One region of the Isoptericola sp. NPDC019571 genome, then DNA from elsewhere that is predicted to be linked to it. Evidence: riboswitches for the same ligand, from Rfam matches in the RefSeq annotation. Region 1 holds a riboswitch; each other region holds the start of a gene.
The links. A riboswitch is a leader RNA that binds a small molecule or an ion and turns the genes downstream of it on or off. The one in region 1 is predicted to bind thiamine pyrophosphate.
Positions count from the first base shown of each region.

Region 2: another riboswitch for thiamine pyrophosphate. It lies ahead of ACH443_RS13320 (thiamine ABC transporter substrate-binding protein); the one in region 1 lies ahead of thiO (glycine oxidase ThiO).
Region 3: another riboswitch for thiamine pyrophosphate. It lies ahead of ACH443_RS06920 (ECF transporter S component); the one in region 1 lies ahead of thiO (glycine oxidase ThiO).
Region 4: another riboswitch for thiamine pyrophosphate. It lies ahead of ACH443_RS11730 (bifunctional hydroxymethylpyrimidine kinase/phosphomethylpyrimidine kinase); the one in region 1 lies ahead of thiO (glycine oxidase ThiO).

Region 1 covers NZ_JBIRXZ010000008.1:99,197-103,142, reverse strand. Annotated here, with positions in the region: gene thiS (sulfur carrier protein ThiS) at 17-262, opposite strand; gene thiO (glycine oxidase ThiO) at 259-1,512, opposite strand; TPP riboswitch at 1,502-1,604, opposite strand; gene thiE (thiamine phosphate synthase) at 1,636-2,319, shown strand; gene ACH443_RS14835 (hypothetical protein) at 2,462-3,130, shown strand; gene ACH443_RS14830 (OmpA family protein) at 3,127-3,840, shown strand; gene guaA (glutamine-hydrolyzing GMP synthase) at 3,891-3,946, shown strand, end outside.
Region 2 covers NZ_JBIRXZ010000006.1:288,534-292,479, reverse strand. Annotated here, with positions in the region: gene ACH443_RS13340 (RrF2 family transcriptional regulator) at 1-401, shown strand, start outside; gene ACH443_RS13335 (sulfite exporter TauE/SafE family protein) at 586-1,512, shown strand; gene ACH443_RS13330 (PAS domain-containing protein) at 1,663-2,442, shown strand; gene ACH443_RS13325 (DUF4235 domain-containing protein) at 2,474-2,740, opposite strand; TPP riboswitch at 2,900-3,004, shown strand; gene ACH443_RS13320 (thiamine ABC transporter substrate-binding protein) at 3,076-3,946, shown strand, end outside.
Region 3 covers NZ_JBIRXZ010000003.1:249,443-253,388, forward strand. Annotated here, with positions in the region: gene ACH443_RS06900 (hypothetical protein) at 1-302, shown strand, start outside; gene rsfS (ribosome silencing factor) at 299-745, shown strand; gene ACH443_RS06910 (histidine phosphatase family protein) at 742-1,431, shown strand; tRNA gene ACH443_RS06915 (tRNA-Ala) at 1,522-1,594, shown strand; TPP riboswitch at 1,738-1,849, shown strand; gene ACH443_RS06920 (ECF transporter S component) at 1,843-2,481, shown strand; gene ACH443_RS06925 (ATP-binding cassette domain-containing protein) at 2,456-3,937, shown strand; gene ACH443_RS06930 (CbiQ family ECF transporter T component) at 3,934-3,946, shown strand, end outside.
Region 4 covers NZ_JBIRXZ010000005.1:319,663-323,608, reverse strand. Annotated here, with positions in the region: gene ACH443_RS11740 (YcnI family protein) at 1-441, opposite strand, end outside; gene ACH443_RS11735 (hypothetical protein) at 531-1,184, opposite strand; TPP riboswitch at 1,319-1,449, shown strand; gene ACH443_RS11730 (bifunctional hydroxymethylpyrimidine kinase/phosphomethylpyrimidine kinase) at 1,440-3,140, shown strand; gene ACH443_RS11725 (ABC transporter ATP-binding protein) at 3,572-3,946, shown strand, end outside.

The DNA.
Region 1 (3,946 bases):
TGGTCAGGCTTCGTGGTCAGCCGCCCTGGACGGCGGTGACGATCTCGACCCGGTCGCCGGGAGCGATCCGGGTGCCGGCCCACAGGCCGCGGGGGACGACGGCGTCGTTCACGGCGACGGCGATGCCCTGCACGGAGCCGTCGGCGACGAACGCGGGCACGAGGGCCGCGACGACGGCCTCGACGCCGTCGCCGTGCGGCCCGTCGAGCGGGTAGGCCTCGCCGTTCACGACGGCGGTGCGGGTGGCGGGGGCGGCGGTCATCGGGCGGCTCCTTCGGGGAGACGGGCGGCGGGCGCGAAGCGGCGCGGGTCGGCGGCGGACAGCGCCGGGTCGGGGGGAGGCGCTCCGGTCAGCACGGCCACGACCGCGTCGGCGGTGAGCGGGGCGAGCAGCACCCCGTTGCGCCCGTGCCCGACGGCGGCGAGCAGGCCGGGCACCGCGGTCGCGCCGACGAGCGGCAGGTTGTCGGGGGTGGCCGGGCGGGCGCGCGGCGTGACGTCGACCAGCGCGGCCTCGTCGATGCCGGGCACGAGCGCGCGGGCGTCACGCAGCAGCGCGAACACGCCGCCCGCCTCGGCGCGGCGGTCGTCGGGGCGCTCCTCGCTGGTGGCGCCGACGACGATCTCCCGGTGGCTCGGCCCGGTGCCGGGCCCCGCGCCGGTACCGGGACCCCGCGGCACGACGTACACCGGCCGCCCCTGCACGGTGCCCCGCACCACGTGCTCGAGCGCGAGGCCCGGGCCGGCGTCCAGGCGCAGCGTGGCGCCCTTCACCGGCCGCACCGGGACACGCACGTCGGGCACGCCGTCGAGCAGCGACGCCGTCGCGACCGCGCCGGTCGCGACGACGACCGCGCCCGCGGCGTGGCGCGCGCCCGCGTCGTCGTGCACCGCGACGACGCGGCCCGCGCCGTCGCGCTCGAGCCGCGCCGCCGCGCGGCGCACGAGGGCGCCGCCGAGAGCCTGGACGAGCGCCGCGTGCGCCCCTCGCGGGTCCACGGCGAGGTCGCCCTCGACGACGGCCGCCCCGGCGAGCCGCGGCCCGAGGTACGGCTCGCGCCGCCGCGCGTCGGCCACGGAGACCTCGGCGGAGGCGAGGCCCCACTCCCGGTGCAGCGCCAGGACCCGGCGCAGCAGGGCGAGGTCGTCGGCGTCGTACGCGACGGCGAGCGACCCGGCGCGCAGCAGGGGGACGTCGCGCCCGGTCGCCGCGGCCAGGCGGACGGCGAAGTCGGGCCAGAGCGCGGCCGAGGCGACGTTGAGGCGGGCGAGCTCCCGCTCGCCGAAGTCGGACTCGCTGACAGCCGCGAGCATCCCCGCCGCGGCGCGGGTGGCGCCCTCGCCGGGCGACGGGTCGAGCACGGTGACGAACAGACCGCTCGCTGCGGCGCGCCAGGCCACGGAGAGGCCGACGATCCCGCCGCCCACGACGACCATGTCGGACAGGGTGTCGGACAGGGTGCCGGACAGGGTGCCGGACAGGGCGTCGGACGGACTGCTGGGCGTGGGCATGTGCGCTCCCTTCGCTGGCATGACCCAGATCAGGTTCGACGGTCGGCTCCTACGCCCTCTCAGCCCCGAGCGGGGCTCCCGTGCGCGGCCACTGTAACCCGGGCCGTGGTTACCCTGACCGGCGTGACCACGACCGCGCCCGACCACGGTGCCGCCCCGGAGACCGCTCCCGACGCGCCCCGCGCCCGCCTCGCCGACGCCCGCCTGTACCTGTGCACCGACGCCCGCGAGGAGCGCGGCGACCTGGAGGACTTCCTCCACGCAGCGCTCGCGGGCGGCGTCGACGTCGTGCAGCTGCGGGACAAGACGCTCGACGTCGCGCGCGAGCTCGAGCTGCAGGAGGTGGTCGCCCGCGTCGCCGCGGAGCACGGCGCGCTCTGGGCGGTGAACGACCGGGCCGACGTCGCGCAGCTCACCGGGACGCCCGTGGTGCACATGGGGCAGCGCGACCTGCCGGTGCCCGCCGTGCGGTCGCTGCTGGGGCCGGCGCCGGTGCTCGGCCGGTCCACGCACTCCGCGGACCAGGCCGCCGCGGCGGAGGCCGACCCGGACGTCGACTACTTCTGCGTCGGCCCGCTGTGGGCCACGCCCACCAAGCCCGGCCGCGCGGCCGTCGGGCTCGACCTGCTGCGCGAGGTGGCGGCGACCCGCCCGACGACGCCGTGGTTCGCCATCGGCGGCGTCGACGGCGAGCGCCTGGACGCCGTGCTCGACACCGGAGCGTCGCGCGTCGTCGTCGTGCGGGCGATCACGCAGGCGCCCGACCCCGAGCGCGCCGCCCGCGAGCTGCGCGAGCGGCTGGGCTGACCCGCCGGCCCATCCGGGCACGCCCCGGGATGGGGAGTGCTCCCCCTCGCGGGTGATACCCGGCGGGGGTGGCGTGTGCCACAGTGAGCTCGCCCCGCCTCGCGCCGGGGCGAGTCGCGCCCCCCGAGCCCTGGAGAAGTCGATGTCCCCTCGTGCCCGCACGTCCGCCCTGCTGCTCGCCGGCGCCCTGCTCGTCCTGTCCGGGTGCACCGGCGGGGGCGCCGAGGAGGAGGGCGGGACGTCTGGAACGGCCGCATCGGCCACCCCGGAGGCCGAGGCGGCCGCGGATCCTGGCACGGCGTCCGTCGCCGACCAGGTGATGGCGGAGCAGAAGATCGCGACGCCGCACGGCTCGGACGCGGCCCTCGGCGGCGAGGTGACCGTGTCGCTGCGGGCGGTCGAGGTGGCCGGCGGCACGACGACGGTGCGCTGGGCGCTGCGCTGGGACGACGACGCGTCGCCCGCCGACGCGGGGGCGAGCTGGTACGACATGAGCGTGGAACCCAGCACGACCATGACGGACCGGGCGGGTCTCAAGGCGTACCGGCCGTTCTGCACCGAGGGTGCCTGGCAGGAGGACACCGACGACTCGACGAAGGCGGCGGTCGCGCAGATCAAGTGCCGTGAGTCCATGCTCGTGTCCCCTCTCGAGAAGCACGCCTTCAAGTTCCCCAACCACGGCACCATCGAGGTGTCCGCCGTGCTGCCCGCGCCGGAGGGGGAGCCCGCGACGGTGGACGTCCTGCCCGCCGAGGGGCTGCCGCTGTTCACGGACGTGACGGTCACCTACGTCGACGGCGCCGCGAAGTGACGGCTCGACGGCAGCGGGGGACGGTGGTCGCGGCGCTCGCCGCGCTGCTCGCCGCGCTGCTCGCCGCGCTGCTCGCCGCGCTGCTCGCCCCGGGTGCTGCCGGCCCGGCCGTGGCGGGGACCGAGCCGAGCGCGTCGCCGAGCCCGTCGTCGGGCGCCGCTCCGACGGCCGACCCGGAGCTGATGCAGGAGGCGCGGGCAGCGCTCGCGGAGCAGGACGCGACCGTCGAGGCCGCGGAGACCACCGACGCGATGCGCACGGACGCCACGGTCGACCTGCGCGCGGGCGACTCGACGTTCGCCTTGGACGCCGCGGACTCCACCATCACTCTGGAGCAGAGGCAGGAGAAGAAGGACGACACGGTCGTCACGCTCACGTCCGACCTGCTGTTCGACTTCGGCAGGGCGACGCTGACGCCGGAGGCGGCGAAGGCGGTCGCGAGGCTGGCGGCGGACATCCCGCAGGACGCGACGGTGCGCGTGGACGGGTACACCGACTCGATCGGCACGGACGCGAAGAACCTCACGCTCTCCCGGCAGCGCGCGAACGCGGTCGCCGACGTGCTCGCGGCGGAGCGGCCGGACCTCACGCTGAAGGTGGAGGGCCACGGCGAGGCGGACCCGGTCGCGGACAACGAGGTGGACGGCCAGGACAACCCCGCGGGGCGGGCGCTCAACCGCCGCGTCGAGGTGACCTACCCCACCGCGTGACCCGTGGGACGGGCCCGGGAGCGGTACCGTCCGGCGGCTACGATGGCTCGGTGACGTCTCCCGCCACCGACACCCCCACCACCGCCGACCTGGCGCCCACGCCGCG
Region 2 (3,946 bases), on a different contig from region 1:
CGTCCGGCGAGGGCCCCGTGCCGGCCGAGGCTCTCGCCCGCGCGCAGCAGGTGCCCCACCGCTTCCTCGAGGCGATCCTGAGCGACCTGCGGCGCGAGGGCATCGTCGCGAGCCGTCGCGGCGCGGGCGGCGGGTACGTGCTGGCCCGTCCGGCCGACAAGGTCACCGTCGCCGACGTCGTGCGCGCCGTGGACGGGCCGCTGGTTTTCGTGCGCGACGCGCGGCCCTCGGACCTGGAGTACACGGGCGCGGCGGCGTCGCTGCTGCACGTGTGGGTGGCGCTGCGCGTGAACGTCCGGGCCGTGCTGGAACAGGTGACCCTGGCGGACCTCGCGGCCGGGACGATCCCCGACGTCGTGCGCCGGCTCACCGAGCAGGAATCGGCGTGGATCAACCCGTGAGCCCCGCTCCCGCGGCCTGACCGGCACGGGGCGGTCGGGGCGCGGCACGGCCCGCGCCGACCCCGGAAGGCGCGTCTCAGCATGCAGACAGATTCTTGAGACCGTTGAATCCGATAGAGCCGATCGGGTAACTTCACTGCAGACGCGGCGGACCCGCTGCCGCGCCGAAACGGAGGGAACCCCCGTGCGGACTCTCGTCCTCCTTGCCCTCGTGGGCCTCGGTGCGCAGCTTGTCGACGGCAGCCTGGGCATGGCCTATGGCGTCACCTCGACCACCCTGCTGCTCGCGATCGGTACCAACCCCGCGGCCGCGTCGGCGACCGTCCACCTCGCCGAGGTCGGGACGACGCTGGCGTCCGGTGCGTCGCACTGGCGGTTCGGGAACGTGGACTGGAAGGTCGTCACCAAGATCGGCATCCCCGGTGCGGTCGGCGCGTTCGCAGGCGCGACCTTCCTCTCGTGGCTGTCGACCGAGATCGCCAAGCCGCTGATGTCGATCCTGCTGCTGGGGCTGGGCCTGTACGTGCTGCTGCGCTTCACGCTCCGCGGGCTGCGCACGGACCGCCTCGGGCAGCCGCTCCGGAAGCGGTTCCTCACCCCGCTCGGCCTGGTCGCCGGGTTCATGGACGCCACGGGCGGCGGCGGCTGGGGGCCGGTGGGCACGCCCGCCATCCTCGCGAGCGGCCGCATGGAGCCCCGCAAGGTGATCGGCTCGATCGACACCAGCGAGTTCTTCGTGGCCGTCGCCGCGAGCCTCGGCTTCCTCTTCGGCCTCGGGACCGCAGGCATCAACCCGACCTGGGCCCTGGCGCTGCTCATCGGCGGCCTGATCGCGGCGCCGATCGCGGCGTGGCTCGTCCGCCTGGTGCCGCCGCGCGTCCTCGGCTCCGCCGTCGGCGGGATCATCGTGCTCACCAACGTCCGCACCCTGCTGAGCCTCGACGAGTTCCCGGTGAGCGACGGCGTGCGGGGTCTCGTCCTCGGGCTCATCGCGGTCGGCTGGGCCGCCGCCGTCGCCTACTCGTTCCGCGAGCACCGCAAGGCGGTCGCGGCGGAGCGGGCCGAGGCGGCCGGCGAGCACCCCGAGGCCGCGGCGACGACGGTCGCCTGACGCCTGCCCCGGCACGGCCGAGGCCACCGACAACACCGCCACCGCACGTCACCCGCCGTGCGGTGGCGGTGTCGCGCCGTCCCGGTACGGTGGTGAAGCCAGGAGAACTGCGCGCCTGACCCAGCTGCACGGCACTGGGGGTGAGCCTCGATGTCCAGCACGACCAACGACACACCGCGCCGCGAGCTCGTCGCCCTCGCGGAGCTGCTGGGTGCGGGGAGCCAGCTGCTCGTCGGCCGGTACCGCGTCGACGTCGCCACGGGGGAGTGGTGGTGGTCGGACGAGGTCTTCCGGATCTTCGGTCGCGAGCCGGGCAAGATCGCGCCGGGACCGGAGGTGCTGCGCGCCCACCTGCATCCCGACGACCGCGAGCGGCTCTCCCGGACGGCGGTGGTCGCGCTCGGCACCGGGCGGCCGTTCTCGGGGGCGCACCGCGTCGTGGACGACCACGGGCGCACCCATACCGTCGTCGTGACCGGACAGGGAAGGCACGGGGCCGACGGCGCGTCGTCGCAGATCGTCGGCTACGTCATCGACGCGAGCCCGGTCGTGCGGGACGCGCTGGAGCGCGAGGCGCACCGGGCCGTGTCCCGAGCGTTCGTCGCGGCCGCGGCCGCCGAGCAGGCCAAGGGAGCCATCATGGCGGTGTGCGGCGTGGACGAGTCGGTCGCCACCGAGGTGCTCGCGGACGCCGGCGCGCAGGTCGGGATCTCCGCCCAGTCGGCGGGCGAACAGGTGATGAAAGGGCTCGCGCGGCCCGTCGGGGACCGCGACGCCGCGCTCACGGCGGCGGAGGTGGTGCGGTCCGCCCCGCCGGCCCAGGACGCGGCGGACCGGCTCAGCCAGGCGCTCGCCACCGTGCGGCCGGTGGACCGGCCGCACGGGCACGACGCGCAGCTCGCCCGCCGGCGTCCGCGCGCGAGCCACTGACCCGCAGGGCGGGCCCGTCAGGAGCGGGGGATCAGCGGCCGGGGACGAACCGGGCCGCCGCGCGCACGGCGCCCTTGCGGGCGAGGCGCTTCGCGAGCACCGCGACCCCGCCCGAGACCGCCGCGAAGGTGACGGCCTGGATGATCGAGATCTCGTCGTCGTCCACGTTGGTGGGCGCCACGCTGCCCGTCGTCTTCTCCCAGACCACCCCGATCAGCTTCTGCGCGACCCATCCGGCGGCGATCGTCAGCACCACCGTGCCGACCTTCACGCCCAGCGGCTGCTCGGTGTCCGTCACGTGCTCTCCCTCGGTAGGTCCCGGCGCGGCCGCGGCACGACCGCGCGTCGTCTCGCGTGCGTCCGCGGCCGCCGGACGGCGTCACGGCACGTCAGGCACGTCACACCCCGAGGCCGAGGACTGCACCACGGTAGCGCGGCGTCGGCGGGTAGGCTCGTGGTGATACGACAGGGGAGCGCCCACCGGCGCTGAGAGTGCGGACCGCCGCAGACCCTCGAACCTGACCCGGTTAGCACCGGTGGAGGAAGTCGGGAATCTCGTTCCCTGCGGACGGCCGCACCACGACGGTGCCGGGTGCCCGCAGGACCCCCTTCTCGCACCTTGAGGAGGACAGCATGAAGCTCACGACCACGGCCCGGACCACGGCCGCCACCGCGGGCGTCGTCGCCCTGCTGCCGCTGCTGGCGGCGTGCGGCGGGACGCCCACGGACGACGCGAGCGGCGCGGCGTCGAGCACGGTCACGCTCGTCACCCACGACTCGTTCGCCGTCTCCGACGACGTCCTGGCCGCGTTCGAGAAGGAGTCCGGTCTCACCGTCGAGCAGGTGGCCCCGGGCGACGCGGGCACGCTGGTGAACCAGCTCGTGCTCACCAAGGACGCGCCGCTGGGCGACGTCGTCTTCGGCGTGGACAACACGTACGCGTCGCGGGCCGTCGACGCCGGGGTCTTCGAGGAGTACCAGCCGGCCGACCTCGCCCCGGAGGTCGCGGCCTACGCGCCCGACGACCTGGCGGGCACGCTGACGCCGGTCGACGTGGGCGACGTGTGCATGAACCTTGACGACGGCTGGTTCGAGAAGCACGGCGTCACGCCCCCGACGACGCTCGAGGACCTCGCGAAGCCGGAGTACGCGGACCTCACCGTCGTGACCAATCCGGCGACGTCGTCCCCCGGCCTCGCGTTCCTGCTCGCGACGATCGGCGCGTTCGGCGCGGACGGCTGGGAGGCCTACTGGGCCGACCTGCGCGACAACGGCCTCAAGGTGGCCGAGAGCTGGGAGGACGCGTACTACGTGGACTTCTCCGGCGCCGGCGAGGGCGGGCAGCGCCCGATCGCGCTGTCGTACGCGACGTCGCCCGCGTTCACCGTGAGCGACGACGGGAAGACCTCCGCCACGAGCGCGATGCTCGACACCTGCTTCCGGCAGGTCGAGTACGCGGGCGTGCTGGCGGGCGCCGAGAACCCCGAGGGCGCCGAGAAGCTCG
Region 3 (3,946 bases), on a different contig from region 1:
CGGCGGCCGCGCCGGAGCGACCTGCCGCGTCCCCGTTCGACGCGCTGGTCGCGTCGGAGCAGCCCGTCCGGGCGCGCTCGGCCGCGCCGCTGGACGACGAGGACGACGACGAGGACTGGGACGAGCCCGAGGCGTCCTACACCTGGCTGCACTACATCGTCCTCGTGGTCGTCGCGTTCGTGCTGGGGCTCCTGGTCTGGAAGCTGCTGCTCGGCGACAACGGCGCCCAGGACTTCACGACCGACGGCGCCGCACCCGCGAGCGTCGTCCTCCCGTACGAGCACCCCGGAGCCGCTGCATGACCGCCAGCCCCCGCGCCGTCGAGCTGGCGATCGTCGCCGCTCGGGCCGCCTCGGACCGCAAGGCGCAGGAGATCATCGCGCTGGACGTGAGCGACCAGCTGGTGCTCACCGACGTGTTCCTCATCGCCTCGGGCACGAACGAGCGGCAGGTCTCGGCCATCGTGGACGCCGTCGAGGAGGCGATGTTCCTCGCCGGGTCCAAGCCGATCCGCCGCGAGGGCAAGGCGCAGGCGCGATGGGTGCTGCTCGACTTCGGCGAGGTCGTCGTCCACGTGCAGCACGCCGAGGACCGCGTGTACTACGCGCTCGAGCGCCTGTGGAAGGACTGCCCGGCGGTCGAGCTGCCGGAGGACGCGCGCGGCGGCGACGGCGCGGCGGCCGCCGCCGAGTACGGCGACGGCGGGGGCGACGGCGCGATCCGTCTCGCGGGCGACGAGCGGTGACGGCCGGCACCGTCGTCCTGCTGCGGCACGCCCGCACCGCCTACAACGCCTCCCTGCGGCTGCAGGGGCAGATCGACATCCCGCTCGACGAGGTCGGACGCTGGCAGGCGGTGGAGGGCGGCTCCGCGCTCGCGTCGTCGCACCGCGCGACACGCATCGTGTCGTCCGACCTGGGCCGCGCCGTCGAGACGGCGTCCGCGTACGCGGACGCGCTCGGCGGGGAGCCCCTGGTGACGGACGAGCGCCTGCGCGAGCGCGGCTTCGGCGCCTGGGAGGGCCTCACGGGCGCCGAGCTGCAGGAGCGCTGGCCCGAGGAGTACGCAGCCTGGCGCCTCGGTGCCGAGCCCGTGGGGGCGGGGGCCGAGACGAAGGCGGCGGTCGCACAGCGCATGGCCGAGGCCGTGGCCGAGCACGCCGCGGACCTGGCCGACGACGCGACGCTCGTCCTCGTGTCGCACGGGGCCGCCATCTCGCTGGCGGTGACGGCGTTGCTCGGGCTCGACCCGACCACCTGGCGCGGGCTGGCGGGCATGCACAACGTGCACTGGTCGCACCTGCACCGTGCCGGGGAGGGCGCCGTGCCGGCATGGCGCCTCGTGGCGCACAACGTGGGCGCGGGGTACCCCCTGGACCGCTGGCAGGCGGGACCGGACTGGAATTTGGAACCTGGCCCGAAGTCTGCCTAAGATATCGACGTTCCGAGGGGCGCAAGCCCGGAGGAACACACCGAATCAGACGAATCGCCTGGCCGTCCGCGGTCGCGAGAGTCGGTTCTCGGGGCTGTGGCGCAGCTGGTAGCGCACCTGCATGGCATGCAGGGGGTCAGGGGTTCGAGTCCCCTCAGCTCCACCCCGACGAAAAGGCCCGGAACCCCATGGTTCCGGGCCTTCTTGCGTGACCAGGGGTTTCACGGTGCGGGACGGTCTTGCGCGGACGCCGACGTCGCCTAGGGTCGGACCTGCGGCCGCGTCGTCGGCCGTCACATCTGAAGACACCCATGACAGGGGAGCGCCGTCGAAGGGGCGCTGAGAGTGCGGGCACAGCCGCAGACCCTTGGAACCTGCTCCGGTTAGCACCGGCGAAGGGAGTTACCTGGAATGTCCGCGCCCATCTCTCTGCGCAGCGCGTCCCCGCGGTACCGCACCGTCGACCTCGTCACGGTGGCCATGCTCGGCGTGGCCGTCGGTGTCGTCTTCTGGGGCTGGACCCAGCTCTACCACCTGCTCTCCGCCGGGCTGGCGGTCGCCTTCCCGCCGGCCACCGGGCTGCTCGGGGGCGGCTGGCTGCTCGGCGGCGTGCTGGGCGGCCTCATCGTCCGCCGCCCGGGCGCGGCGCTGCTCACCGAGGTCGTCGCCGCGAGCGTCGAGGCGCTGCTCGGCGCCGGCTGGGGCTTCTCGGCGATCGTCTCCGGCGTCGTCCAGGGGTTCGGCACCGAGCTCGTGCTCGCGCTGTTCCTCTATCGCCGGTTCGGCACCGCCGTCGCGGCCCTGGCGGGTGCGGCGGCGGGCGCGTGCGGCGCCGTCTACGAGTGGTTCGCCTACTACCCGGACTGGGCGTGGGGCTTCCGGCTGGCGTACCTGGGCCTCTTCGCGCTGTCCGGCGCTCTGCTCGCGGGCCTGGGAGGCGCGGCGCTCGTGCGCGCCCTCGCGCGGGCCGGCGTGCTCGACGCGTTCGGGCCGGGGCGCGACCTCGCCGACCGCGGCGTCGGTCGTGCCGCCGATCGCGCCCGGGCCTGACGGCGTGGCGCGCGACGACGTCCGGGCGCGCGTGCGGGGGCTGAGCTGGCGGCCCACCGGGCGCCGGGTCCCGACGATCGAGGGCCTCGACCTCACCGTCGGCGCGGGGGAGCGCATCGGCCTGGTCGGGCCGAGCGGGGCGGGCAAGTCGACCGTGTTGCACGCCCTCGCGGGGGTCCTGGGGGACCCGCTGCCCGGCGACCTGTCCGGCACCGTCCACGTGGACGGCGGGGTGGGGCTCGTGCCGCAGAACCCGGGCTCCGCGGTCGTCGCGGCCCGGATCGGCCGGGACGCCGCCTTCGGCCCCGAGAACTCCGGCCTGCCGCGGGACGAGATCTGGCGTCGGGCCCGGGAGGCTCTCGACCGGGTCGGGCTGCGGTACCCGCCCGACAGGCCGACGTCGGCCCTCTCGGGCGGCGAGCTGCAGCGGCTCGCGCTCGCAGGGGCGCTGGCGAGCGCCCCGGGCCTGCTGCTCCTGGACGAGCCGACCGCGATGCTCGACCCCGCCGCCGCGGCCGAGGTCCGCGCCGCCGTCGTCGGCGCGCTGGAGGGCACGGGCACATCCCTCGTGGTGGTCGACCACCACGTCGGGCCGTGGCTCGAGCACCTGGACCGCGTCGTGGTGCTCGGGCCGGCGGGCCGGGTCACGCACGACGTCGCGCCCGCCGCGCTGAGCGACGGCGCGGCCGGCCCGCGCGGTGACCTGACGCGCGCCGGCGTCTGGCTGCCCGGGGTGGCGGCGCCCGATCCGCTGCCCGTCCCGGCCGCGCTGGTCGCGCCGGACGACGCCGGGCCGGAGGTCTCGGTCGACTCCCTCGAGGTCGACCTGACGACGCGCGGCCTGCGCGGCCGTACCACCACGCGGGCGCTCGACGGCGTGGCCGCGCGGCTGCCTGCGGGGCTCCTCACGGCCGTCACGGGGCCCTCGGGGGCGGGGAAGTCCACGCTCGTCGCCACCCTCGCGGGGCACCTGCGGCCGACCGCCGGCGTGGTGCGGGGAGCTCCGGGGCGTACGGCCCGCTCGCGAGACCTCGCGCGGTCGTGCGGCTGGGTGCCGCAGCACCCGGAGCACGGCCTGCTCGCCCTGCGCGTGCGGGACGAGGTGGAGCTCACCGGCCGACGCCTCGGCGTCCGGGTGGACGTGGATGAGGTGCTCGCGCTGCTGCGCCTGGACCATCTCGCCGACGCGCACCCGTTCCGGCTGTCCGGCGGCGAGCAGCGGCGGCTCGCGCTGGCGGCCGCGCTCGCGCACCGGCCGGGGCTCGTGCTGCTGGACGAGCCGACCGTCGGCCAGGACCGGGGGACCTGGGCGGCGGTGGCGGGGTGGGCCACCGCCGCCGCCCGGCATGGCGCCACGGTCGCGGCCAGCACCCACGACGCGCACCTCGTCGCCCTCGCCGGGCACCAGGTGCAGCTCGGCGGCCCGGCACGCGAGCGACAGGCGGTGGCGGCATGACCGGTGTGC
Region 4 (3,946 bases), on a different contig from region 1:
GCCGTCCGGGACCGCGCCGGCCGACACGGTGAACCGGAGGAACTCGCCCGGCGCGATGCCGGCGTCGGCGTCGTCGGCGGTCCACTCGATGCTCGCCGGCGCCTCGGTGACGGTGGTGCCGTGCACCTCGACGGGCTCGGGCAGGGGCGCCTGGGTGACCTTCGCGGTCCAGCCCGGCACGGGCTCGACGGACACGCTGGTGAAGGGGGTGTCGGTGGGCAGGTCGACCTGCACCGCGGTGGTCGACGCCTCGGCGGACTCGTTCGGGACCTTGAAGGTGAGGGTGGCGTACGACCCGGCCTCGGCCGCGTCGGGGGTCACGGTCACGTGCGCGGACGCGGCGGTCGCGCCGAGCACGAGGGCGGGGAGGGCGAGCGCGGCCGCGCCGACGAGGCGGCGCGGGCGGAGGGCACGGGTGATGACAGGGGTGGTCCTGGACATGGGTTCTTCTGCTCCTGGCTGTCAGGTGTGTCAGGCGGTCGTGGGACGGCGAGGGACCCGCCCCCGTCCGACGACGGACCAGGGCAGGGTCAGGCGGCGCGCGCGAGGGCGCCCGGGAGCAGAGGGGGTCCTCGTGGGGGCGTGCGCCGGCGGACGCGGGCCGGGTGGGGGCGCCAGGTGCGCCCGACGACCACGGCGGGCTCGCGGACCACCGGCAGCGCCGGCGGCTCCTGCACGAGGAGCGCGACGTGCCGCAGGTGCCCGACGACGGTGAGGGCCGCCCGGTCGCCCGCCGCGAGCAGCAGGGCGGTGAGCAGCACCGCGGCGGCGTGCGCGGCGAGCATCCAGGACGTCGTCCCGGCGTCGCCCGCGTGATGCAGCAGCCCGCCGCCCGTCGCTGGCGCGAGGGAGCCCGGGCCCATGGCGTGGAGCGCGTGCCCGTCCAGGGTGGTGCCCGGGGTCGGGAGCGGTGCCGAGGGAGCGCCCGTGCCCGCCGCGCCGAGCACGGACAACGTCGTGTGCTGGACGAGCTGCAGCGCGACCATCGCCGGCAGGAGGCGCCGGAGGGTCAGCCTGCGGCGCGCGGTCCACACCGCGAGCGGCGCCGTGAGCGCCGCGACGACGAGCCAGGCGAGGGGTGCCCCGGGGAGCGCGCCGCCGGCCAGCAGGTGGGCGGCGGCCGCGATGCTGAGCGTCGTGCCGGCGACGAGGAGCTCGCGCACACGACGGACGACCACGGGCACCCCCGCACCCTACCGCGGCGTCGGCCGGGACCTGCAGTCTCGCCCCGGGCGGCCGCCCGGACGACGGCGGAGCCAGGAACGACGCACCCGCGCGGGACGCCGGACCCGCCGGTGCCGACCTGGGCTACGGTGGGCGCCACGACACGGGGTGCGTCCCGACCGGTCATCGCCGCGACTTCGTCACGGCCGGCCGGCGGGCGCTGAGAACACACCCGTCGAACCTGATCTAGCTCGTACTAGCGAAGGGATGTCGACATGAGTGCGCGCGCACCTGAAGACAGCTCCGCCGGCCGCGCCGGCAGCACCACCCCTGCTCACGCCGCCCCCGCTCCCGTCTCGTCGCCGACGAGGGCGCTCCGGACGGGCAGCAGGCCCCGCGTCCTGGCGGTCGCCGGGTCCGACCCGTCCGGGGGCGCGGGCGTCCAGGCCGACCTCAAGTCGATCGCGGCCGCGGGCGGCTACGGGATGGCCGCCGTCACGGCCCTGACCGTGCAGAACACCCGTGGCGTGCGCGACGTGCACGTGCCGCCCCCCGCGTTCCTCGCCGCGCAGCTCGACGCCGTCACCGACGACGTGACCGTCGACGCCGTGAAGATCGGGATGCTCGCCTCGGCCCCGGTGGCCCGGGCGGTGGCCGCGTGGCTCGACGCGCTGTCGCACGCCACGTCCGACCGGTCGGGCACGACCGCGCGCCCCGCCGTCGTCCTGGACCCGGTCATGGTGGCGACCAGCGGGGACCGGCTGCTCGACCCGGCGGCCGAGGACGCCGTGCGGGACCTGCTCGGCCGGGTGGACGTCGTGACGCCGAACCTGCCCGAGCTCGCGGTCCTCGCGCAGGAGCCCCCCGCCGCGGACTGGCCCGCCGCCCTCGAGCAGGCGCGACGGCTGGCCGCCCGGCACGGGGTCCTGGTGGTGGCGAAGGGCGGCCACCTGCTCGCGCGTCCGGACGCGAGGGAGGAGGGCGCCCCGGACGCCCTCGTCGGCCCGCAGGGCGTGCTCGTGGAGCTCCCCGGCCCGCGCCTGACCAGCACCTCCACCCACGGCACCGGCTGCTCGCTGTCCAGCGGGCTGGCCGCCCGGTACGCGCGCACGGGCGACTGGGCGGAGGCGCTGCGCGGCACGAAGGCCTGGCTGACCGCGGCGATCCGGGCGGGGGAGGCCCTGCGCGTCGGCGGCGGGAACGGCCCCGTCGACCACCTGGTGGGGCTGCGCGCGGGCGGCGCGGAACCCCAGGCGCCGTCCCGTGCGGCCGGTGCGGGCGCGGAGGACGTCGTCGCCCGGTGGTGGGACGACGCCGCGGACGTGCGTGCCGCGATCGACGACCTGGCGTTCGTCCGGTCGCTGGGCGACGGGACCCTCGACCCCGACCACTTCCGCACCTATCTGGAGCAGGACGCGCTCTACCTGCGCGACTACGCGCGCTGCCTCGCGCGGGCGAGCGAGCTCGCGCCCACGCGGGCCGAGCAGGCGTTCTGGGCCGGTGGCGCGCACGGCGCCCTGGTGACGGAGCTCGACCTCCACACGCGCTGGCTGGGCGGGGAGCCGCAGGACGTGCCCGCCAGCGCCACGACGGCCGCCTACCTCGACCACCTGCGCGCGGCCGGCGACGACTACGCGACCCTCGTGGCCGCCGTCCTGCCCTGCTACTGGATCTACCAGGACGTGGGGGAGCGGCTGGCCGCCCGCAACCACGCGGGCCACCCGTACGCTGAGTGGCTGGGCACCTACGCGGACGACGCGTTCGCGGGCGCGACGCGGGAGGCCGTCGCGATCCTGCGCCGCGCCGCCGCGGCGTCCGACGCGTCCACCCGGGACCGGATGGCGGCGGCGTTCCGCGCGGCGTGCGAGCACGAGCTGGCGTTCTTCGACCAGACGGGCCTCCCCGGCACAGCGGGCACGGAAGGCGCGGCCGAGGACGTCGACGGGCGCCCCGCCGACCGCGTCGCGGTGGGCTGACCGCAGCCTCGCCGGCCCCGTCGTGGGGCCGGTCGCGGGCCCCGCCGTCCTGCCGGACGGCGGGATCACGCGGCGGTAAGCGGTGACCCGGTTCTGGGACCCACCGCGTGATCGGGGCAAGCGTGTCGGAGGCGAGTGACAGAATGGATGTGATGCCCGACACGAAGCGCACTTCGCGCAGCCGCAGCCGAGGCGCACGCCGCGCCGATCCCTCCGAAAGTCCCAGGAGGAGCCCCGCCTCCTCCGCTCCCCGCCGTCCCGCCGCGCCCGGCACGCCGCCGGGTCGCGCCGAGGGCCCGCCCGGCCGGCCGGGCGCCGCCCCCGCGGCCGCCGTCGCCCCCGTGGCGGCCGTCGCCCCCGCGGGCTCCGAGCTCTCCACGTTCGCGTCCGTGCGCCGGCTCTACCCGTACGTCCGGCCCGCGTTGCCGCGCATGGTCGGCGGCCTCTTCTCGGCGCTCGGCGCGAGCCTCGCCGCGCTGGCGATCCCCCGCGTGCTGCAGGCCCTCGTCGAGGGCCCCCTCGCGGAGGGCGCCGCCGCCCACGACCTCGGCGCCCTCGTGGTGCCGGTGCTCCTCGTGCTCGTGCTGGGGATCGCGGAGGCCGGGTTCGTCCTGCTGCGCCGCAACCTCGTGATGTACCCCGGCACGCGGGTCGAGGCAGAGCTGCGGATGGCGCTGTTCCGCCACCTGCAGGACCTGCCTGTCGCGTTCCACGACCGGTGGCCCGGCGGGCAGCTGCTGAGCCGGATCATGGGCGACCTCGGCCTGCTGCGCCGCTGGCTGGTCTTCGGCGTCCTGCAGCTCGTC